2 regions of the Marinomonas sp. genome follow, and region 2 is predicted to be linked to the other one. Evidence: predicted binding sites of a transcription regulator. Region 2 holds the regulator's gene; the other holds the start of a gene.
What was found. The regulator FNR, encoded in region 2, switches genes on or off when oxygen is low (the NO sensors DNR and NnrR bind a similar motif). The targets are predictions, from matches to a motif close to TTGATNTANATCAA.

Region 1: a site for FNR is predicted at 3,166-3,179, ahead of yegQ (tRNA 5-hydroxyuridine modification protein YegQ). Genes of this name have one in related genera too.

What each region holds. Positions count from the first base shown of each region.
Region 1 covers NZ_OZ245329.1:2,040,779-2,052,856, reverse strand. Annotated here, with positions in the region: gene ACO05V_RS09735 (DUF748 domain-containing protein) at 1-160, shown strand, start outside; gene ACO05V_RS09730 (YdcH family protein) at 476-736, shown strand; gene ACO05V_RS09725 (TonB-dependent siderophore receptor) at 930-3,080, shown strand; gene yegQ (tRNA 5-hydroxyuridine modification protein YegQ) at 3,275-4,645, shown strand; gene ACO05V_RS09715 (YfhL family 4Fe-4S dicluster ferredoxin) at 4,656-4,913, shown strand; gene trxC (thioredoxin TrxC) at 4,938-5,384, opposite strand; gene ACO05V_RS09705 (hypothetical protein) at 5,536-6,225, opposite strand; gene ACO05V_RS09700 (AzlD domain-containing protein) at 6,507-6,848, opposite strand; gene ACO05V_RS09695 (AzlC family ABC transporter permease) at 6,851-7,573, opposite strand; gene ACO05V_RS09690 (helix-turn-helix domain-containing protein) at 7,576-8,130, opposite strand; gene ACO05V_RS09685 (GrpB family protein) at 8,319-8,792, opposite strand; gene ACO05V_RS09680 (GNAT family N-acetyltransferase) at 8,822-9,325, opposite strand; partial or broken gene ACO05V_RS09675 (DUF4238 domain-containing protein) at 9,626-10,609, opposite strand; gene ACO05V_RS09670 (GNAT family N-acetyltransferase) at 11,356-11,865, opposite strand.
Region 2 covers NZ_OZ245329.1:2,726,204-2,738,281, reverse strand. Annotated here, with positions in the region: gene ACO05V_RS13095 (MaoC family dehydratase) at 21-437, shown strand; gene ACO05V_RS13090 (hypothetical protein) at 709-1,014, shown strand; gene ACO05V_RS13085 (CBS domain-containing protein) at 1,064-1,657, shown strand; gene tusA (sulfurtransferase TusA) at 1,730-1,963, opposite strand; gene ACO05V_RS13075 (alpha/beta family hydrolase) at 1,982-2,578, opposite strand; gene hemN (oxygen-independent coproporphyrinogen III oxidase) at 2,763-4,133, shown strand; gene fnr (fumarate/nitrate reduction transcriptional regulator Fnr) at 4,155-4,916, shown strand; gene ACO05V_RS13060 (adenine phosphoribosyltransferase) at 4,941-5,483, shown strand; gene ACO05V_RS13055 (YfaZ family outer membrane protein) at 5,556-6,119, opposite strand; gene ttcA (tRNA 2-thiocytidine(32) synthetase TtcA) at 6,130-6,969, opposite strand; gene ACO05V_RS13045 (SprT family zinc-dependent metalloprotease) at 7,089-7,568, opposite strand; gene ACO05V_RS13040 (RecQ family ATP-dependent DNA helicase) at 7,604-9,370, opposite strand; gene ACO05V_RS13035 (YecA family protein) at 9,467-10,111, shown strand; gene ACO05V_RS13030 (SpoIIE family protein phosphatase) at 10,138-11,289, opposite strand; gene ACO05V_RS13025 (STAS domain-containing protein) at 11,300-11,602, opposite strand; gene ACO05V_RS13020 (BolA family protein) at 11,621-11,935, opposite strand; gene ACO05V_RS13015 (SbcC/MukB-like Walker B domain-containing protein) at 11,947-12,078, opposite strand, start outside.

The sequences.
Region 1 (12,078 bases), 690 kb from region 2:
AGACACCCAAGAATCCGCAAAGAGCCTAGCCCAAAAACGTGCCGATCACTTGAAAGACTACTTGGTGAAAGAAGGTATTTCTTCTGCACGTATTTTCCTTTGCTCGCCTGAAGTAGATCTATCGAAAAGCAGTAAACCAAGAGTAGAGCTAAACTTCTAAGCCTCCTATTTTTTAAGGAGTCTCAACTCGAAGCAAGCCGAATAAACCAGCCGTGATAGCAAACTCTATCACGGCTTTTTCATGTCAAAAAGATGCAAAGAAACCCACGAAACAGTGCAACATCATCTAGACTTATAACGCTCCATTGAAAAATGAAATAAACAAGCCATAACTGTATTACAGCGTTTGAAATCCCTATGTAGCAAAGTAATTGGTTGATGTTTTAAAGACTCACTAAAACATGACCAGCATCAAGAGCAGACCAACCCAACTCGGTTAGTCTTAAATGAAAGCTAGTAAATATAGGAGGCAAGCATGCCGATTGAAGACCATAATTTAGTAAACGAATTTCCTGAGTATAAAGACGACATCCACCAGCTAAAAATGGATGATGCACATTTTAAAAAACTCTATGACGAATATAATCACTTAACAAAAGAAGTGGAAAAGATAGAGCAGGAAATCACCCCAGCTCCCACAATGGAAGAAGAAAAGCTAAAAAAACAACGCCTACAATTAAAAGACACGATTCAAGGCTATATTAAAGCGTCAAAATTGGCTGCCGAAAAAGCCTAACCCGACCATAAACAGGGCCGCCTAACAAAGCGGCCCTGTTTATTTCGCACGATTTCTCGTCCTTCTCCGCCATTCAGTTTCTTTTAAAAACGACAAAACCGCTTTTTGAATCTTTTGAATACAAGCCCAAAATTGAAAACGACTATCATAAACATTACCATACGCAACTTAATTATTTGCCTTTGGTTTTCCTATGACGTTAAGAACCTCCTTAATTATGATGCAAGCATGTGGTGTGCTTGTTTTTTCTACTGCAATCTTTGCCGAAACTCAAGCCGATAGCTCAGCGCAAGACTCGTTTCTCAATGAAGAAAAAAACACGATACAGGATGGATCCAACGTAGAACTCGACACATTACAAGTTAAAGGTCGCGCACTGTCTTATTACAAAGAAGATGAAGCCGCTCTTGCCACTCGTACTTCGACACCAATAGACGAAACGCCGCAGTCTGTTCAAGTGGTGACTGAAGCTTTGATTGAAGACCAAGCCGCGAGGCAAATCACCGATCTATACCGATCCATTTCCGGTATGTCGCAAAATAACGTTTCAACGGTGACGCTAAGAGGTTTTAGCCAAGACGAAGTGCTTTATGATGGCCTGAAAGGTGATCCATTCGGTGATTTCTCCATTCCTCAGCTATTTACTATCGAGCAAATACAAGTCCTTAAAGGCCCATCTGGTGCCCTGTACGGCGCAGGTGAACCGGGCGGTGTCATTAACTATGTGACCAAAAAACCAACCTACGAACAGAAGAACACTCTCAAAGTCAGCGCAGGTAATAAAGATTTCTTAAGCGGCAGCGTTGAATCATCTGGCCCTGCCAATGAAGACGAGTCACAACGTTATCGTGTCGGCGTTTACTCAGACGACCAAGATTCCTATCGAAACAATGTGGAAGAAGAAAACCGGATTATTGACCTTGGTTACGCTTGGGACATCAATACCAATAATACGCTGACTGTTCAGTACACTGACATTCATCAATATATTTCCGGCGCACGCTTACGCGGCATTCCAACCGATGATGATGGCAACTTCTTGGCTGACACGTCTTGGAATAATAACGAAAAATCCGATTACCAAGAGCTGGACGCACAAGTCTTTCAAGCACGTTTAGACCACAGCATAAACTCATGGCTAGACAGCAATGTCTCTGTACGCTATTTCGAAAACACAGAAACAATGAAATATCATGAATCCAAAGGCATTTCTGACAAAGACAGCGACAAAATAAAGCGCGAACTTCGTGATCAAGTCCGCTCCCGAGAAGGCATCACCTTAGTTGGCAACCTGATTGCAGAATTAGGTGATCACACCCTGTTAGTTGGTAGTGATTATTTTCATCAGAAAAACGATTTTTTATATGATAAAAGCACCAAAGGTGTTGCTGAACTTAGCCTAAGCAACCCAGTTTATGGGCAAGACGATACCAGTGCCTACGATATGGTTCCCCAAACCAACGAAAGTACCACGACAGATCAAATTGGCTTATACATTCAAGATCAATGGAAAATCACCAACCAGTTAGACTTACTTGCTGGCGCACGAATTGATCGAATGGAAGAAAAATACGATGGCTTCAAAGTAAAAACGGGCACCACAAAAGCAAAGTACAGCGACACTGGCTATTCCGGCCGAGTCGGTGCGACCTATCGAATCAATGACAACTGGAAACCTTATGCGTCTTACTCGACAGGTTTTGTACCTCAAGGCGCAGCAGACCAACAAAAATCCGCAGATGGCAGTTTGTTTGACCCAGAAGAAAGCCAACAATTTGAAGCGGGAGTGCGCAGCTATTGGTTTAACAATCGCTTAAATATTAATCTGGCAACTTACCACATCGTTCGAGAAAACATTCTGCAAACAGACCTTAACGATGAAAACCTACTGGTTGCCGTCGGTAAAGTTCGCAGTCAGGGTGTAGAACTGGATGCCTTGGTAGACATTACACCGCGTTGGGTTGCCAACGTAAGCTACGCTTATAACGATACTCGCGTAAAAGAATCTACCAAAGGCATTCAATACGCCAGCGGTGATCGTTTTGCCAATACGCCTTATCATCAACTGGGCGCTTGGACTCGTTACGACTTCCCAAGTATCACCTCTTCTATTGCCTTTGGTGCTGATTACGTTAGCGACCAAATCAACCGTCAAGGTCAAACCGTTAAACCTTACACGGTTTACGACATGTCTTGGCAGACACAATGGCAGGATTGGAAATTCCAGTTGAATATCAAAAACTTGCTCGATAAGGAATACGCGGTGAGCGGCTTTACCAAAAATATAGGCTCATTCGTCGGTGAACGTCGTCGAGTTTACCTCTCAGCCACGTACGACTTCTAACTGAGTAAAGAGTAATAACAGAGTCAGATTCCTTTAGCTGATTAAAGGGATCTGACACCTTACCTTTCTCTGTCATTGATGAAATTTGACCTAGATCAAACAGACCTTATTTAAGCCACCAATCCCGCTCTAAGAGCTTGAGTTCAATCAGCACGCAGGTAAACTCCGCGCGTTTTGATCGATCGGTGCGCCTTATGTCTCAAGAAAAAAGCTTTAAACCAGAATTATTGTCTCCAGCTGGTTCGTTAAAAAACCTTCGTTATGCCTTCGCCTACGGCGCAGATACCGTTTACGCAGGACAACCACGCTACTCACTAAGAGTACGCAATAACGAATTTGATTTGGAAAAGCTTGGCATTGGCATTAATGAAGCGCACGAGCTGGGCAAAAAGCTCTACGTGGTAAGCAATATTGCGCCTCACAATGCAAAATTAAAAACCTACTTGCAAGACTTAGCACCAGTTATTAATCTAAAGCCAGACGCGCTCATAATGTCTGATCCAGGCCTTATCATGATGGTTCGCGAAGCCTTTCCCGATCAACCGATTCACCTATCAGTACAAGCCAATGCGGTCAATTGGGCAACCGTTAAATTCTGGCAACAACAAGGCATTTCCCGTGTTATTTTATCGCGCGAATTATCGCTAGATGAAATCGAAGAAATTCGCTTGAAAGTACCCGACATGGAATTGGAAGTCTTCGTTCATGGCGCGTTATGCATGGCCTACTCTGGTCGTTGCTTGCTGTCTGGCTACATGAACAAACGCGATCCAAACCAAGGCGCTTGCACTAATGCGTGTTGCTGGGAATACAACGCCCACCAAGCAACACAAGACGACGTGGGTCAGATCATCGCCAGCAGCGCTGCACAAACCTCTACAGTGCAAATGCAAGAACCAACGGACCAGCTCTTTTTGCTGCAAGAACGCGGCCGTCCAGACGAATACATGCCAGCGTTTGAAGACGAACACGGCACTTACATCATGAACTCGAAAGACTTACGCGCCATTGAACATGTCGAACGCTTGGTAAAAATGGGCGTGCATTCATTAAAAATCGAAGGCCGTACTAAGTCATTTTACTACTGCGCCAGAACCGCACAAATATACCGCCAAGCCATTAACGACGCTGTCGCTGGCAAAAGCTTCGATAAAGGCTTAATGAGCAGCTTAGAAAACCTTGCCAACAGAGGTTACACCGATGGCTTCTTACAACGCCACCGTCATGTGGATTTGCAGAACTATGAGACAGGCAACTCCATTAGCGAGCAGCAACAGTTTGTCGGTGAAGTCATCGCCACCAACGACGATTCACTCACCATAGAAGTAAAGAACCGCTTCAGTGTTGGCGACTCCTTAGAATTGATGACACCGAAAGGCAATGTCACCTTTCAATTAAGCGAACTGAACGACAAACAAGGTCGCCCTATCGACGTCGCGAAAGGCAGCGGCCATGTGGTTTCTATTCCTTGCCCTCAAGGTATCGACGCGTCAATGGGCATCCTATTGAGGAATCTAGCGGAAGGACAAACCACTCGCCAACCTCACACCAGCGCAACAGCTTAAAGGCAACGCAATGGCATTATTAATCAACGATCGCTGCATAAACTGCGACATGTGTGAACCAGAGTGTCCTAACGACGCCATCACCATGGGTGCGAAGATTTATGTCATTGATCCAGATAAATGCACAGAGTGCGTTGGTCACTACGACCAACCCACCTGCGTCGCCGTTTGCCCGATTGACTGTGTTAAACCCGATCCAGACAGACGCGAAACCGAAGAAGCGTTGTACGAGAAGTTTGTAGAAATGTACTTTGATACCAGCGTTTAATACCTAACCAATATCAAACATATATTAGATAGTAGGCAAGTTCTGAGCTAACCACTGTTTAAATTGTGCTTTCGGTAGCGCACCAGAAAGACGAGCCACTTCTTTGCCATGATGGAAGATCATCAAAGTAGGAATGGAACGAATATTATAGCCACCAGCCGTCGTTTGATTCTGCTCAGTATCTAATTTCAAGAAACAAGCTTGTGTCGACATCTCGCTGGCTACCTGTTCAAAAATAGGCGCGAATTGCTGACACGGCCCACACCATGACGCCCAAAAATCGACAACCACAGGCAAATCATTGTCTGTGATATAACGTCTAAAATTTTGATCACTGCCTTTAACAGGACTGGTAGAAAGAACAGGGTTCTTACACTTGCCACAAAGAGGCTTATTGCCCAGCTTGTCTTTCGGTACACGGTTTTTTGTACCGCAACTTTGACAAACTATTTGTATCGGTGAATTGGTCATTTTGAGCCTCGTGATTAAGTGCTTTCATTCATAAACAGAACAGGATTAAATCGAAATACTGCATGTTTGCCAACCTCGAAAACGAAAAAAGCGAATCATTTGATCCGCTTTTTGTTGCCTTAGTATGCCTGATTCAACTCACACCACTAAGCTATTCTTCTACATCCGCATGAGATTCGGCTTCAAAGCTTTCCACCTGCTCGAAGTTCTCCATCCAGAAATAGGAACTTACCAAGCTAAACTGGCGTGTTGTGCCTTCGTCTGCAACTTGCTTAAGCTGCCAAACAAGACCCGGCGCTTCTGGGAAGTGCGTGCCTTTAATTTGATCTTCGTATAAACGATTGATTAACGCATCATCGCCCTGCCCATTCGCCAACAAACGTACAATAGAAGAATGTAGCGATTCATCAAAAATCGCCATATCTTCAGCATGGCCAGCAACAACCGTAATGGCCAACTCAACACCAGTCGGCTTCGCGAAGGTGCCATTAAAAGCTTCGCGCAACAAGGCATAAGCACTAAAGAAACGCTCATGAAACAAGCAATCTGGGTACTCTTCCCAAGAACGGTCATCCAACATATCGTGGCTGATTTGATCTATTTTGCCTGTTGCTAACTCAGGGAATAAATGCGTTAACACCGCCTTCGCCGCATCAGCAGGCTCAAGGTCGTTTAGCGACATCATGCACATCTCGCGCAGTTCTGCCGCATCCATTTTCTCGACATCATCGTCGAAATCCATAAGGCTCATTAAGGCACGATAATCCTCATTGGACCACGCGTTTTGAATCTTGCTAATCTTCTGAAAGGAATCGATTTGAACGGTAAACTTAGCTTGCATCGAGCACTCCTATTTGAACGCTAACATTGCAGGAAATAACACTGGTAGGCTTTGTAAATAACCAATATTGATCTTAATAAAGAAACAGACCGAGTAACCAATGTACAGGGAGTAGAAGCAAGATGCTATGCATTGGCGGAAATGTTTTGGAATCGCTTCACATAACAACGCCAGCCACGTTCAATGCAGATAAGTGCTTTGTGGCAAATGATAAAGGCTTTCTATTTTTCATCTGCCACACATTGAATACTCTATTCCTTATCAGCGAAATCTATCTTGGTTCATACTGGCAAAAGTAACGTCATAATTCCAAATGCCACCACACCACATAAAATGGGCAAGCCCATGGATCGAGTACGAGTCCAAACACCAAAGGTAACCAGTATCCCCACCCCAGTCGTTAACCAAGACAAGATGTCAGGGTGATGAGGCACTAAAGAAGTGCCAAACATCGCAGCGATCATGGTTGGGCCTAGTATCGTTAACCAAGTCGGCATGGCGCCAATACCGTCTTCGGCTTGTTTTCTAGCCAAGCTTCGCTTCATCCAAATGTACGGTAAAAGGCGAAGTAAATACGTGCCAATGGCAATGCTGACAAGCGCCAGCCACATAGACGTATCCATACTTATTGTCCTCCCAAAATACGTTGATTTTTTAGTGCGTAGAACAACACCGCACCGCTCATCGCTGCTAATGGAATAGCGACATTCGGGTAACCTAACATTTTCAAAATGACAGCGGTAACAGCCGACAAAGCAATGGTCAGTGACCATAGCCGATTATTGCAACGTGGAATGATTAAAACGAGAAACAGAGCTGGCAGTGCAAAAGGTAAAATATCGTTGATTAATGGCCAACGTTGCGTCAGTTCTCCACCCGCAATGGCACCCAGTGCGGTACCAGCAATCCAGCTCAACCAGGCCAACACCGCCGCGCCTGTGTACCAACCTAGCCGCGCCTGATCTGGCAACTGAGGCAAACGGGCATGAGCCAGCGCAAAGATCTGATCCGTCAAACCATGCATTAATGGCAGCCACTTTTTATCATGGTTTAAATAGGGTGAGAGATTTGGCCCATAAACAATATGACGAGCATTGATTAGCAACGTCATGATAACCACAAGCCATAACGGCGCGCCAGAAGCGGCCATGGCAACAAAAAGAAACTGTGATGCACCAGCATAAATAAAGGTAGAGATAAGAATGGTCTCTAACACACTAAAGCCAGACTGAACGGAAATCAGACCAAAAGAAATGGCCACCGGAATGTAACCACCCAGTAACGGAATTGCGTCTTTTACGCCCTGCTTCCAAGGTGTTCCTGCAAGAGTTTGAGTTGTTGTATTCATGATTATACCTCCTGTTTGGCATCGTCCTGTTTGGCGCTGTCCTGTTTTGCGTAGGTAATGACCACCATCAAGGTAGCCCATGAATCGTCAGTTTGATAACTGTGCGGAACATCGGCCGCAAAAGTATGGGCTTTGCCAATTTCCAAATGGTGCAGATCATTATTTTCACCCGCCAACAACTTTCCGCTTATTAAGGTTATGGCTTCTGTCGTGCCAGCAATATGCGGCTCTGATTGCTTAACAGTGTTCGGCGCACAAGACATCCAATACACATCGACGCGAGGATTCCCCTCGCCTTGATCGATCAACCTTACCTGTACACCGTTTTCTCCCAGAGGTGATTCCACACTGGCGACAAGATCCCCAAACGGAACATCCAGCTGAACAGCCAAACGCCAAATCGTTTCTATAGTCGGATTGCCTTCACCTTGCTCAATACGAGACAAGTTCGACTTCGCCAGCCCAGCATCCAGCGCAAGCTGAGACAAAGACAGCCCCTTTGCCATACGCAACTTTTGTATATTTCGACCCAACGAGCCGAGAATGGGTTTATTCATAGTGCATCTCAAATTGTTCTTTATATAGAACGTTCTATATAAAGAACGGTGGAATGTCAATGAAATTGTAGAAAATGGAGAGGGACTAGAGGGAGGAAACTTAGGAATAAAACACGTGTAATTAAAGTCGAAATCAGGATCAAAGCTAAGCACCAAGCCATTCTACAGAAACAAGTTTGAATAAATTATTACGACAGAGCCAACACTTGCACTACAAAAATCGACTTCTTTTTACGGTACTCTTCTTGAGGCCAACCAGTACAAGATATTTTGAGTTCATTGTATTGCTGTACTAACGAAGCACTTGCACGCAATTTATCTCGAAACGCCAAAAAGTCCTCGAATTCAGAGCCATTAGCTACAATTTGAAGGGCGACATCATCATTTGATGTTGACTCAAGCATACACAACTCAGGTGATCTTAATGTGTCGATTTTCTCTTGGAAACCTAGAGTGATAAGTAATTTAATTGCATTCTCAACCTCGCCAGCGTCTACACCGACGAATATATCTACATCCCCTTTAGAGACAGCAGTCGGAATAGAAGATGCACCAACATGTTCAATTCTTGCGGCAGGAAGTAACTGTTGTACTTCAAGCTGATACCTAAAAAAAAGCACCTCACAAGACGCTTGATATTGTTCAGCACGGTAAAATTTCATAATTCCTCAAGTCATATTAGCGAACGCTATTAAGAACTCATTACCAGATATCTATGAACCACTTTATCACCCAAAGCCAGCTCAGAACTTAACTCACCGCCATTCGCAATAATCGTATTGGCCGATGCGGAGTTATCTTTATAGCAGTGAATATGAACAACACTTACGTCCATAGCATTAAGTTTTTCTATCGACAGCTTCATTAACAACTTACCCAAACCTTTGCCTCGATAAGACGGACGAATGCCTAGTCCAATATGACCACCACACTCTTCAATAGCGCTATTAAGGTAATGACGTAAATTTGTCACACCAAGCAATTGATCGCCTTCCACCAGCCACAAGGTTGTACTTAGCACAAAACCGTCAGGTAGATTTATACCCAAGGAAAAATCAGACAACTTAGCTAAAAGTACATTAAAATCTTGATGGTCAAAACCCATAGGAAAAGGATAACGGACTTCATCACCCAACTCTTCGATGTACTTGTTATAGCTTTGGATATATTTTGAGGACGGTAATACTAAATCCATTTTGTCTCTGGTTTGATGTGGAATATTGGGATTCTTAGGGGGGGTGGGACAGATGAAAAACTCTATTTCCAAAACTGTCACCATTTCTTATGGCTAACAATATTGAGTTATGCCATTGCAAAGGTTTAAGACAATGTGCCGTAAAATATGTGCTGCTTGCTGCTTTCCGTATTCGCAATATTCTGTGTATTTTTCAGATCCACTCATTATTGACGCTTCTTAAGAAGCGAGTTTAGGCTCGCTAAAATAGTTGTGAAGGAGGTCAGCAAGCGTTCTAACAAGCCTTTCTTCAATAATTTTTTAAAATATTTTACTACCATCAACTACTTTAGGTTGAGTGATTATTTCTGGATTAGTTTTTAACATATCAATGGCTAGAGAAAAATCATTATAAGCCGAATATATAAACCTAGTTGAGCTTATGACTTGTTTTGAGTTAGTAAAATCTATATTAATAGGTAAAATTTTGTTGGTAGTTTTATTTTCAAAGTACTCAACCATTAACTCAGCCTCTGATATATCTGGTTGTTTTTCACAACTTAAAATTTTCAGAGCTTTATGTTTACTAACCGCTCGCTTAACTTCCTCTGCTAATTCAGAGCAGAGAAAACTAAGGCAGTATCTAGGTGATATTGGAAAATATATTTCTATACCATATAACCCTATACCTAAATTACCTCTATGCTCTTTAGGAAAGTGATTATGTTTAACTATTGGGTGATCAGAAATGTAAAAACTACAGTTACTTGGAGCTTTCAATAAAGTTAGTTCTTTACCAATAAAATGACCTACAAGATCACTTGGTAATGAGTTCAGTATGTCAATCGATGAACTCTTGACTTCTTCTTTTGACATTTCTGAAAACTTTTCAACTCCTGAACTATGATCTAACTCCCATTCGTGAATTTTTTCTGACAATATCTCATTAAAGCCTGCAATAATTTCACGAGTATGATTGGTTCTAAGGTTTTGTACTGCAGTAAAAAAACACAAAACTTTATGCTCTGAATCGTCTAAATTTTTAATCGTTCCTTCTGATATTATTTTACTTATTACTGGAGCTACATCACTTTCAAGCTTCGATAGCTTTATTTCAGTATTATTTTCGTAACCTAGGATTACATCTTCGTAGAAGTTGTTTTCATGCGCAATATTATTAATATTTGTGGAAAAGGATTAATTTAATTTTTTATCAAAAACAAAAATTTTATTTTTTTTACCCTGAGACCAGTTTTTTAACAAAAATTGAGGTACATAATGTTGTTTCTTAGGTACATTACTCACAAGACTACCCTTAATACTAAAGAATTTAATAGTACGTATTCGCGTTTATAAAACTTAGCGAGTTTTTCAACCCCTTTATATAATCTAGAAAATGATTTTCATAACCCACCACAAAAAGCTAAAAAATAAGAACAGAACATACACATTATTTTATTTTTTCATAGCCTGTTACTCCTAAACTGTGAACTCTTGTACATTGATACTAAAAGATTTTCTTACTTCCTACCAGCATAAACACGCATCTCTTTAAATATATCAGACAAAGCAAGCAATGTTTTGACGGGAGCAGAATTAAGCCGTAAAGCTGTAGTTACTTGTCGGGCCAAAGCCGCGACGCACAATTAAAGCTTCGCTTTCAACGGCATTTTTTTAAATTTAGAGCCGCTGCGCTCATGATGCCCTACGCTTTGGTTTTACACGAATAGCTACGATGAAGTCAGTTCGACGCAATCCTGATTGTGCGACTTTATGGAGTTTCAGGGTCAGTTAAAAATACCCTTTCTAGCATCAACAAAGCCAATCCATGCCTTAGGATAAAAATCGTCTTGCCAAACATAACCTTAAGTAAAATAAATGAGACGTTTGGGCGAAAGCCCGATAAAGAGACCTTTTGGTTACTTTTATGGATCTGGATAAAAGTTACCCGCTCAGCAGAGCGGAAAAAAGGTCGGGAATACAAAGCGTTTGAATGGAAGTTAGTCAGTCATTTCGACGCGTCAAAGATGTGCGCCAACTGCCTGTGATTGTTATGCCGTAGGTGCTTCTAAGCTATAGTTGTCCAGCCCTTCGCAATTATAGAGGTCTACGTTTTTCTCAGGTGTCATGCCAAGTTTCTTTAGAACAGCTTTAGAACTCACGTTATCAACCATTGAAACGCCATAAAGCTTTTCGTGTTGAGTGTTAGCGAAAAACCAAATTGCCAACGCTCTTGCTGCTTCAGTGACAAAGCCTTTCCCTTCAAACTCCTTGGTGATACCGAACCGAATATCTACATAATTTGGGTTTGGAGCGTATTCAGCACCGACAAAACCGAGTTTGATGCGAGGGTTATCTTTCAAACAAATAATAAAAGTACCGAACCCATTATTTTCCCAATGGGCAATGCGCTTATCTAAATACGCTTTCTGTTGGATTTGTGAATATGGCGCTTCATTTGGAAGGTACTTAGTTTGTTTAGGGCTCGATAGTATTTCAGAAATGACATCCCGATCATTTTGGTTTGGTTTAAGCAGAATCAATCGTTCAGTTTCTATCATTGTCCCTTTCCAATACATGGCATTTTAATAATACGAATGCGCGATTATTTCTAGGCGATGAGTCATTCTCAATGAATACTAAAAGACTTCCTTACTCCCTACCAGCACCAACGTGAAAGACTTTGATTATTTTTAAATGACACAGACAATCCCAAAAATAAATCGTATATCAAAAATTCCGCGTCGGGCTAAAGCCGCGACTTATCCTAAACA
Region 2 (12,078 bases):
TGACAAAATAAGGATTGGTAATGACGACTGGTTATACTTTAGAGCAGCTTTCAATTGATCAAAGTGTCGAATATCGCAAGGTGGTAACACAAGCAGATGTGCAGGCTTTTGCTGACGTTACGGGCGATACAAACCCTGTTCATTTAGATGCAGATTACGCAGCAACAACTTCTTTTGGTAAGCCAATTGCTCATGGCATGCTGACCGCTGGCTTTATTTCTGCAGCCATTGGCACTCAATTACCAGGACCTGGCTGTATTTATTTAGAACAAACATTGAAATTCCGCTCTCCGGTTTTTGTTGGACAAGAAGTGGTTACCACAGTAACGGTTACAGATATTAACGAACGCCGTCGCCGAGCGACGCTAAAAACAGTGTGTGAATGTGACGGAAAAGTGGTTGTAACAGGCGAAGCAACGATTATGCTTCCAGCATAAACTGCTTACAAAACAAAGAGCTGAATTTATAAAGAGCATTGTTGTTAAACAGCAATGCTCTTTTTTTGTCGATGTGTGTCTGACACTCACTTCATTAAAAAGGTCATGAAATAAGCTATTACCTGTGCTTTGGATTGAGCTCCCTTATTTGCATCACAATTGTTAGTCAAAGTGTTTGATCGTGAAAAAATGCGGCATTTTGTAAAAAAGACTGGGATTTAAGCAGGAGCAAGCCTATATTTATTAGATAGAACAAGGACTAGGTGTTGCCATGAAAATTCAATTGCTAATGATCATTGCCGTAATAGTGTCGTCTTTATTGACGATATCTCAGCGCGCCAATGCTCAAGAGGCAAATCAATTTCGTTGGCTGGAACCTAATGTAGAGCAAAAATGTGACGAAGTCGTTGTCCCAGATCAAGGCAATGGTTCAGACAGCGGTTGTGTCATATTTATTCGGTTTCGCACCCAAGTTTCTACTTTAACTCCTACACCTTTTCTACATTACCGCTTACCCGTTATTACTAAAATCAGTGGTAACATCAACCCAAGAGCCCCGCCTGTTTCATTGATATAACTCACCCAATATCTGTCTATATTTTTTATTATTACGCTGGGGATTTATCATGAAAACATTAACTTACGTATCTACAAAAGACGTTAACGCTCTTACTTGGCCGGCCACTACAGAAAACATAAATCTTTATTCTCCTGCTTTATCCGTTTTTACTGATTTCCAGACCGCGGGTCCACGAGTGATTGAATCTAATACTCGTGCTGATGAATTAGTTCAGTTGATGAGAAAAGAACATGTACGCATGAAAATCGTAGTAGATACTGACAATCACTTTGTTGGCGTTATTAGTCTTGAAGATTTATCTGAAGATGTGTTTATCAAACAAGTGGCTAATGGCTTTCAACGCTCAGAGTTGATGGTTGCTGACTTGATGAGGGCGAAAGAAGCATTGCTTGCCCTATCTTACACATCCCTTAAACATTCAGATATCGAGTCACTCTTGTTTAGCCAACGAAATAATAAACTACAACATTTGCTTGTTATTGATGAAGGCACGAAAGCAATACGTGGCTTAATCTCGTCTAATGATGTTGCTCGCCAGCTACGGTTAGATATTGACGTTGCATTTTCTAGCTTTTCGCAGACTTACCAAAGCGCTGTTCTTGGTCAAAAAGATCAATCTAAAAAGCTAAAAGTGGCTTAAGTTAGCCAAAATTAATTTTATCAACCCATTAAAACCCCAAATTATATATAATTTGGGGTTTTAATGCTCAAACTAGGCTTCTTTCTTTTCGATCCAATAATAATAAATATCCCCTTCTTGCTCACGCTTAATAAGGTTGTGACCAAGAAATTGGCAGAATTTAGGGATATCTCTTGTCGTTGATGGATCAGTTGCAATAACCTTTAGTACATCTTTTGCCAAAAGTTTTCGCATCTCTACATGAAGCATCATAACGGGTTCGGGGCAAAGTAAATTTGTTGCATCAAGCAGCGCTTGGTGTTCCATAATATTTCTCTCAATAAGTTAAGCTTCGGTTTCGATATTCTTTTCTAGCCAATTTTTGGTGTAGGCTGCTATTTCTAAAATCGTATCTTCGATACTGGTATTGTATTTTTTTAAGGCTTTAAAGTCATGATCTGCACCTTCTACCCAAATAATGTCTACATTCTCTGGTAAGGATTGCTGACTTACCCACTCATAGGAACCAAGTTGATCCCTAGTCCCTTGAATAATAAGGCATGGCGATTTTAATTCATCAAGAAAAGCAAGACGGTGTTTTTCAGGCTTTCCTGCCGGATAGAAAGGAAAACCATAGCAGACGATAGCCTTCACCATAGGAAGATCCGAGAGTTGTGTAGCGACTCTCCCACCCATGGATTTTCCTGCGACAATACAGTTTTTTTCATTCGCAATGCACTCGGCATACTCAGGAACAAGAGTGGTAAACCTCGGTGGCGGCCTTTTCTTTCCGGTACGTTCTTGTTCTTGCATGTATGAAAAAGTTACTGGTATGACAACCTGTTGTCGTTGCTCGGATATAGCATTGCAAAGCAGTGTTAAAAAAGTGCTGCTGTGACCTGCGCCAGCACCGTGAGCGAGATAAAAAGGAAGAGGATTCATGTCCATAAGAGTCAGAAATGTTATTAGATCAGAATAGGAAGACGGTTAAAACCTTGCTAGAGGTATTATTGCCGACAATGCAGGAAAAGGTTTTATCTACAGTATGGAAATCCTTGATCTGGGTCAGCAAATGGCTTTTCACTAAAGTGTAAACTCCTATTAGAAATTTTAATAGGAACACATCATGATTTGGGATTCTTCACTTATTGCTAAGTACGACCTATCTGGGCCTCGCTACACATCTTACCCAACGGCACCACAATTCGACTCAAGTATTAGTAAAATTGCGCTTATCGATAAGATGTTAATGCCTTCCGAAGCACCTCTTAGTCTATATTTTCATATTCCGTTTTGTGCTCATCTTTGCTATTACTGCGCTTGCAATAAAATTGTGACTAAGAAGTATGAAAAAGGTGCTGAATACGTTGAGTTGCTAGGTGAGGAAATGAGATTACGCAGCCTCATGCTCGATCACACTAGAGAGGTAACTCAGTTGCATTTCGGTGGCGGCACACCTACTTTTTTAACAGAAGAATTAATTGATGTGCTGTTTGACAATATTCAACAACATTTCAATTTAATTAACGACGGAACACAAGATTATAGTATCGAAATAGATCCTAGAGAAATTAGTCGATCTAAGCTGAAATTGTTAACTGAAAAAGGAATTAATCGAATTAGCATTGGTGTGCAAGACTTTGACATCAAGGTACAAGAAGCTATTCACCGGGTTCAGCCTATCCAGATGGTAGCGGATCTAGTTGTAGATGCTCGAGCACTAGGCATTAAATCCATTAATTTCGATCTGATTTATGGTCTACCTTATCAATCAATTGAAGGTTTTAAAAAGACACTAGATCAAGTGGTTGAATTATCGCCAGAGCGAATATCGCTTTTTAATTATGCTCATCTACCGGATCGGTTTAGAGCGCAAAAGCGCATTTCAGATGAAAGTCTACCATTATCAAGCATGAAGCTTGACTTGTTAAAAATGAGCATCGAGCATTTGATCTCTGCTGGTTATGAATATATCGGCATGGACCATTTTGCGAAGCCGACAGATAGTCTGGCAATAGCGCAAAAACAAGGCAAGCTACAGCGTAACTTTCAGGGCTATACGACGCATGCTGGTACCGATTTAGTCGCTTTTGGAGTTTCTGCTATCAGTGATTTAAATGGTGTTTATATTCAGAACCATACAGACTTATCAATTTATAGGAGTAGTATTGAGAAAGGTCAACTGGCAATCGCTAAAGGATATATTAGCGATCTAGATGATAGAATTCGACATCAAGTTATAATGACGTTAACTTCACAATTTGAGTTGAACGCTGCTAGCATTGAGCAAAAATACAATATTCGCTTCTTTGAATATTTTGCTGAAGAGGTACAAAATCTAACACCCATGGTGGAAGATGATATGTTGGATATTAATCGTAGTGGAATGCAGACCACTATTAAAGTGACAGAACGCGGTAGATTACTAATTCGCTGTATTTGTATGGTTTTTGATAAATATCTTAATAGCGCCATAAAATACTCAAAAGTTATATAGATCGAGATCAGGGAGATTCAAATGTCAATGACACACACACAGTCACGATTCAATAGTACGCTTACTTCGCAGTGTCAAAACTGTAGCTTAAGTGCTCTTTGCCTTCCAATTGCATTGGCAGATGAAGATATCAATCGACTAGATCAAATTATTGAGCGAAAAAAGCCACTTAAAAAAGGCGAATTTTTATTTCGACAAGGTGATGCGTTTGATTCCGTTTACGCTGTTCGCTCCGGCACTTTAAAAACGTTTAACATCACTTCAGTTGGTGAAGAGCAAATCACGGGGTTTTATTGCCCAAGTGAACTAGTTGGTTTGAGCGGCATTGATTCAAACGTCTACCCTGTTTCTGCAAAGGCGTTGGAAACCACAACAGTGTGCGAGATTCCTTTTAGCCATCTTGAAGAGTTATCTTCACAGATTCCTTCTTTGAAGCATCAAATATTTAAGGTGATGAGTCGAAAAATATCCGACGACCAACAGATGATGGTTTTGTTGGGGAAAAAGAATGCGGATGAAAAAGTCGCTTCTTTCCTATTGAATCTATCTAATCGATTCAAAAAACGTGGCTATTCAGCGAGCTCATTCCGTCTATCCATGTCTCGCGGTGAAATTGGTAATTACCTTGGTCTGGCGGTTGAAACGGTTAGTCGAGTTATTACTCGTTTTCAAAAAAATGAATTAATACATGTTGATGGTAAAGAAATAGAGATAATTGACTTCCCTGAAATACAAAAACTCGTTGGGGTTGCCAGTGACTGTGGTAAAATCGCGCGCATTTAATTAATAAAATGAGGCTCTACTGGAATGCTTTACGACGATTTTTACGTTAAATCACTGATACAAACAATAGAAGACTGGCCTAAGCAAGGCATTAGCTTTAGAGATATCACCCCCATTTTTAGTGACCCTAAAGGAATGAGAATGGTTGTGGATGCTTATGTGCATCGCTACATAGCTAGTGATATTACTCACATAGCATGCATCGATGCTCGTGGCTTTTTGATTGCCGCTGTTTTGGCTTATGAACTACAAAAGCCACTTATCTTGGTTCGTAAAAAAGGTAAGCTTCCAGGTAAAACGATTTCACAGAAATACGCATTGGAATATGGTGAAGCCGAGCTAGAGATTCAAGAAGGCGCAGTTAAGGCGGGTGATGAGGTATTGTTATTTGATGACTTGATCGCTACTGGCGGCACTCTATTGGCAGCAATTAAACTATTGACCAATCAAGGCGCTAACATCAAAGAAGTGGCAGCTATTATAGATCTGCCTGATCTAGGTGGAAGCCAGAAGCTGAGAGATAATGACATTCCCGTTTTTAGCCTATGCGCTTATGATGGTGAATAATATCGTTATATAAATAAAAAAGGTGGCTTTCAAGCCACCTTTTTTATTTATCAAATTGCTACACTTTGCAGATTAGAAATCTACAGTTGCACCAATAGCAAAGCCATTATTTGCTTCTTTGCGAGTATCGTTGTCATAAATAATCTCTGTTTTGCCATAACTAATAAAGGCTCGTGCATTTCGCATAGTCATGTACTCTGCACGAAGCTCGTAGACATACATGTGATCAAGGTTAGTGAAAGACAAAACCTGAGGTGCGTAATATAAAGAACCAAAGATACTTAGACGGTTTGCTTGAGGAAGTGTGTAGCGATACCAGCCACCTAAAGCAAGAGCAACAGATACATCATCGTTATCTTTTAGGTCAGCATCTACACCGTACAATCGCACTCCAAGACCAACCTGCAATGGACCGCTGGTATCTGAATCTTCAACGCCCAAACCTATATGTGCGGTAGTGACACTTTTGTCTTTATCATAGGACATTCCTGCACCTATTCCAAAAGTTCCCATATTGAAATTCAGGCCACCTTTCACGGTCTCATTGGTTAATGCTACATCAGCAGTTGAAGCATTAACGATTGACGATCCTAAAATACCGACGGCTAGTAATAGGGTTTTATGAGTAAAGTTCATTTCTATTATCCTATAATGAAATAATATTTAATCGGTCAAAAGCCGCTGGCGACTGCTTCAACCCTTTAAAGTCGAATAAGTTTGTGTCTGCTAAGTGAGATGGTACTACATTTTGTATAGCAGAGAACATTGTCTCTGTTCTTCCTGGAAATTCTTTTTCCCACTTCTGCAACATATCCTTTACAACCTGCCGCTGTAGATTCTCTTGTGAACCACAAAGGTTACAAGGAATAATTGGATATTCCTTCATTTTAGCGAAGGCTTCAATATCCTCTTCCTTACAGTAAGCTAGAGGGCGAATAACGATATGCTTTCCATCATCGCTTAATAACTTTGGCGGCATAGATTTTAATTTACCACCAAAAAACATATTTAAGAACAATGTCTCAAGAATGTCATCTCTATGGTGGCCAAGCGCAATTTTAGTTGCCCCAATTTCTTCTGCGAAACCGTACAAAGAACCTCGGCGCAAACGAGAGCATAAGCCACATGTGGTTTTTCCTTCTGGCACGATCTCTTTTACAATACTGTAAGTATCACGTTCTAATATATGAAAATCCACTCCTAGCTCTTCCAGATAAGCAGGTAAAATATGCTCTGGAAAACCGGGTTGCTTCTGATCAAGATTTACTGCAATGATACTGAAGCTAATAGGTGCGCTAGCTTGCAGATTTCGCAAAATCTCCAACATAGTGTAAGAGTCTTTTCCTCCAGATAAACACACCATAACCTTATCACCCTCTTCAATCATATTGAAGTCAGCAATAGCTTGGCCAGTTAATCTGCGAAGGCGTTTTTGGAGCTTATTCAGCTCTAATTTTTCTTTAGGTCGAGTAGATAAATCCATCATAAATACGCTATAAACAAAACGCGCCTATACTACTATAAGGAGGCAACTATCGCATTAAAAATGGACAATATAAGACAAAAGTAGGTAAAAATTCACTTTCTATGTATTTTTAAAGGTAGTCACTTAGTTTTGTTTATAAATTGTAATGTTGTGCGACACTTTTTGCAGATATACTCAACACCTTTCTGGACCCTGGTGTGGCGTTGTTTAGTAAATTGGTGCTTTTGACAGGAGCAATGGTATTCGTAGGCTTGCTTTTGCGGAGGGACATCAAATGTATGCGTTCGGCTGGGGCGAATACCATACACTTTTAACATAACTGCTTGCCATTCTTTTCCATGGGGCTTTACCGTATTACCATAAATTTGAAAAACAATAATGTGAGCGACTTCGTGCGGCACAACAGTATCTAAGAATTCGACAGGATTTTGTTGATACATAAATTGATTAAATCGCAATTCATTTTTATGCAAATGAGCTGTACCGGCAGCTCGGCCTCTTTGCTTTAAGTTACAAGCTGAGCGCTTAAACCTATTGCCAAAGAAAACATCGGCTTTATCAAAACACTCATTGGTCTTCTGAATAACGATGCTCAACACATCTTCTTCGTCAATTAAGCTTGTCTGTCGAGAGCTTAAGGACATAATGCAACGGCCTCTTGTGAATCCACCTCATGGAGGATTTTGATGAGTGTTTCAGCAAAACCTTCCACTTTTTCTTTTGATAATCCAGTTAAACGACTTATTGACGCCACAGAGTTCGGTTTATGCAAACAAATTAACCTAAGTTGAGTGTCGCTTAAGTTGATCTGACCGTGACTGTATTTCCAAGCCAATATTTTATGCCAATTTATACTGTCTATTGCAAGGTGCTCTTCTTGGAGAGCCGGGTAATAATGCTCAGTGGGAATAATAATTTGAGTTTTCCCCTGTAGCACGCTCCGCGACTTTTCGTTTATATGTACGGTAAATACACTAAATGCGCCAAGTGTTATGTACTCATATGCAATTAAGTGCCTGATGACAGATTTCCATTGCACCTCACTTAGTTCTTTGCCTTTGCCAAATAATGGTAGAAATTCAGCATTGATTGAACTGACAGGCTTGGTTTTTTTCCCAAGTAAAATTTGGATAAGCAATGAAAAAGGTTGCAGCCCTTTGGTATGATAAATCAAGGATAAAAGCTTCTGACTGGCTGTCGTCATGTTTTGTTCAGATTTGTTAGAAAGGCAGCGATCACAATGCTGACAAGCTGGAATGCTCTCATCAAAATGTGATAGTAAATTTTGTCGTCTGCAACCTCGCCCTTCTAAAATTCGAAATAAACTGCCTAAATGTTGTATTTCTCTTTCTGCAGCCAAAGGCTGTAATGCCGCCAACTGTTGTGCTTGCAGCATATCTTGCAAACCATATAGCAATAGGGCCTTTGCGGGCTTTCCATCACGTCCAGCTCGTCCTACTTCCTGAAAATAGGACTCTGGGCTGCTTGGTAAATCTAAATGAACAACAAATCTTACATGAGCAATATCAATCCCCATGCCATAAGCAGTGGTTGCCACCATAATTGCGCCTTGTTGCGCAGAAAAAATCTTATGATGCTTTTGCTTATCTTCTTCTGACATGGCTGCGTGATAACTCATGCTTGGCAGTCCAAGTCCGCTTAACCAATTTGCAAGCTCTTCGGTTTTTTTCCGAGATCGGCAATAAATAATCCCTGTTTCGCCGGGCACTTCATGGTGTAGAAAGTACAAGATTTGCTGTTTGGCTTTTCTTTTTTGCGCTATTTGAATCTTGATATTAGTTCGATCAAAACTGTTGCGTAATACCAAGCAATTTTCAAGTTGTAATGACTCTTGAATCGTCAGCATAGTTTTTTGATCGACTGTTCCTGTAAGAGCAATAATAGGAACATCAGGAAACGAATTTTTAAGCTGGCCAAGCTGGCTGTATTCCGGTCTAAAAAAACTTCCCCACTGAGAAATACAATGGGCTTCATCAATGGCAAACAACGAAATATCAAAGCTATGTAGAAATCCTATAACCGATGGCTGAACAAGCTTTTCTGGCGATAAATACAACAGATCAATATGCTGATGTCGTAAGGCCCAAACAAGATCATCTTGTTCGCCAGGGTTCAACGTAGAATTCAGAAACTTGGCTCGAATACCTTTTCTATTTAATTCTGCTACTTGTTGGGACATAAGAGACAGTAAAGGGCTGACGATGACGGCAACGCCATTCCGCATCAGTCCAGCGGCTTGGTAAGCTAAAGATTTCCCGCCGCCAGTTGGCGCAGCGAGTAAAACGTCTTGTCCTGCGTATAAGGCATCGATCGCCTGTTCTTGCAAAGGACGATATTCAGAGTAGCCTAAACGTGAAAGTGTGTGCTTCTTTAAATTCATTTGTGAATTATCCCTTAACGCCGCACTTTGTGCATCGATTTTTCACCTTCTTTTCGCTAGAATCAGTGACTTAATTTGTATTAAGGAAACATTTGCATGGCACACCAACCTCTTGATGATCTTGAGTTAGAGACGTTAGAAAGTTTTTTGGAGTCGGATCAAGTTCATGAGGAATGTCAGAACTTTGTTATGGCGCATGGCTTTTTGACGGCATTGTCTATTTGCCCGGTTCTGACAGCCGAAGATACATGGCTGCCGATTATTTTTGAAGACACACCACAATTCGAAAATGAGAAACAAGAAAAACAAATCCTTCAGTATCTATCGCGTCTTTTTGTTGATATTCAAAAAGAACTAGAATCGGAAGATGGCTTTATGGTGCCTTGTGAGCTTGAAATGGGCTCCTCTCCTGAAGAACTAAGCGAATTACAGGAATGGGCGACCGGCTTTATGGAAGGCGTCTTCATGACAGAAAGCCACTGGTTCGAGTCTGAAAAAGAAGAAGTTGTTGCTGAGCTTTTACTGCCAATTATGGTGGCATCTGATTTGTTTGATGATGAGGAAGTGGTTCAAATTCGTGAAAGCGAAAAACTCACTAATTCGTGTATTGCTCAAATACCAGAAGTCGTTACTGATTTGTTCCTAGTGCTTCGTACAGAGCCTGAAAAACGCCCATTTCCAAAGGCGCAACCTAAAACGAAAGGCAATAACAACAAGAAAAAAGGCGGCAAAAAGTCTTAATCTAAATCGCCCTGCTTGTGACCTTTTTATTGCAAGCAGGTACTTCTTAGTGCCACAAGAGTAATATCATCAAGTTGCTCTGATTCTCCTTGATACTCAGCCAATTCTCTCTCTATATTTTGTTGTGCTGCTATTAAGCTGCTTTCGGCATAAATTCTCGAAATGAGAGCTTTAGCTTGATCGCCCCCAAGCATCTCATCCAGACAATTTTTAAGTTCCAAAACCCCATCGGATACAATAATCAAAGTATCTCCAGCGTTTAATTTATTGCTTTGTAAATCGGCTTCAAATTCATTAACTGAAAGAATTCCCAGTGGCATGTGGTTGGATTGCAAATAATCCACTGAACCATTAGAGCGCCTAATAAACGCATTTGGCATTCCGCCGCCCCAGTAAGTAATTTCACCACCTTGCTTCATAAGCATTAAGTAACCAGCACAAAACATGTAATCGGGCAATATACTAAAAAGGATTCGATTGATCCGAATTGCTAGTTCATTTACGCAGATCAAATCGTCCACGGCATCAAAGAATGTTTGCATGACAGGTAACGCCCCAATAGAGGCAGGCAAGCCATGGCCTGTGAAATCCCCTACAAAGACAAGACGAGCACCATCGGAGCGGGTTTTGACCAAAGCTAGGTCACCATTAAAACTAGCAGCTGATAACCTAGTAATAGCTACTTGTTCAGAGTTTTTTTCGCTGCGAGTTTGGATATGATCAAGAACCTGGTGAGCCATTTCGTGCTCTCGCTCTATCATTGTTTGATAGAAGGTTAGTGCTTTGTTTTTACGGTACATTTCTTTCATAAGTTCAACATGACGCATATGCGTTTTAAGTCGAATATTGAAAAGCACCTCATTAAATGGCTTTGGGATAAAGTCATCGGCACCAGCCTTAAAACACTTATCCATAACTGAATCAGCAGTATGAGAAGCAAGAAAAATCATCGGAACAAAACGACTGCCTGATAAGAATTTTAGTTTTTGGACCAGATCATAACCGCTCCCACCCTTCACGATTACATCAAGAGTAACTATATCGGGAGCATAGCTTTCGAAGGCAAGAATAGCCTCCTCATAACTTGCCACGCTTTTTACTGTAACACCTTCTTTCTCTGCGCATAACGAAATAATCTCGCGGTAAACTGGTTCACTGTCTACGCATAATAATTTCATTTGTTAGCCTTTATTGAATGTCAAAGCGTTTATCAAAACGAGAGATCATGAGAATATTTTTAATAAAATCATTTGCTCCTGAGAGCTGAATATTACTTTCCGACGCGATAGCGTTTCTCATGCTTAACAACATACCCAAAGCTGCGCTGTCTAAGTACTCAACCATGCTCATATCAACAACATAGGTTTTATAATGTTTTGTGAGATCTGAGTAAGCCGCACGAAAATCATTAAACAGAGAAAAATCAAAACTTCCAATAATGGTGATTGTTGCGATATCTTTTGCATCATTAACTGTGATTGAAATACTCATTAGCTGATCGAGTTAGGGTTATTTGCCCTGCTCGCCTCCGTGACATTTTGGCGATGAAGGAGCAAGCGCATTACGCTCGCTCCATTCTTTAATTGAGTACAGGTGCATGGCAAGAGCGTGAATTTTTGTCATCTCATCCTGTAATACGCCATAAACAAGCTGATGTCGTTGAACCAGTCTCTTACCTTCAAAGGCATCGCTCACTAGAACCAGTTTAAAGTGAGACTCGCTTCCTGCTGGTACATTATGCATATGACTCTCGTTTTCGAGGGTCATATGATGAACATCTAGTTTTTCATTAATGCGTTGGTCTATCTGATTTTGTACGATCATAATATTCTCTGTTACGCTGGCGTTGCTAGGCTGTCAGCCTGCCCATTTAGTAAAACTTGGCCCTTTTCTTTTGGGTAAGCTACGTCAATAGATACTGCACCACCTTCGCGCCACACGCTGATAATAGTATCCATATTAGCAGC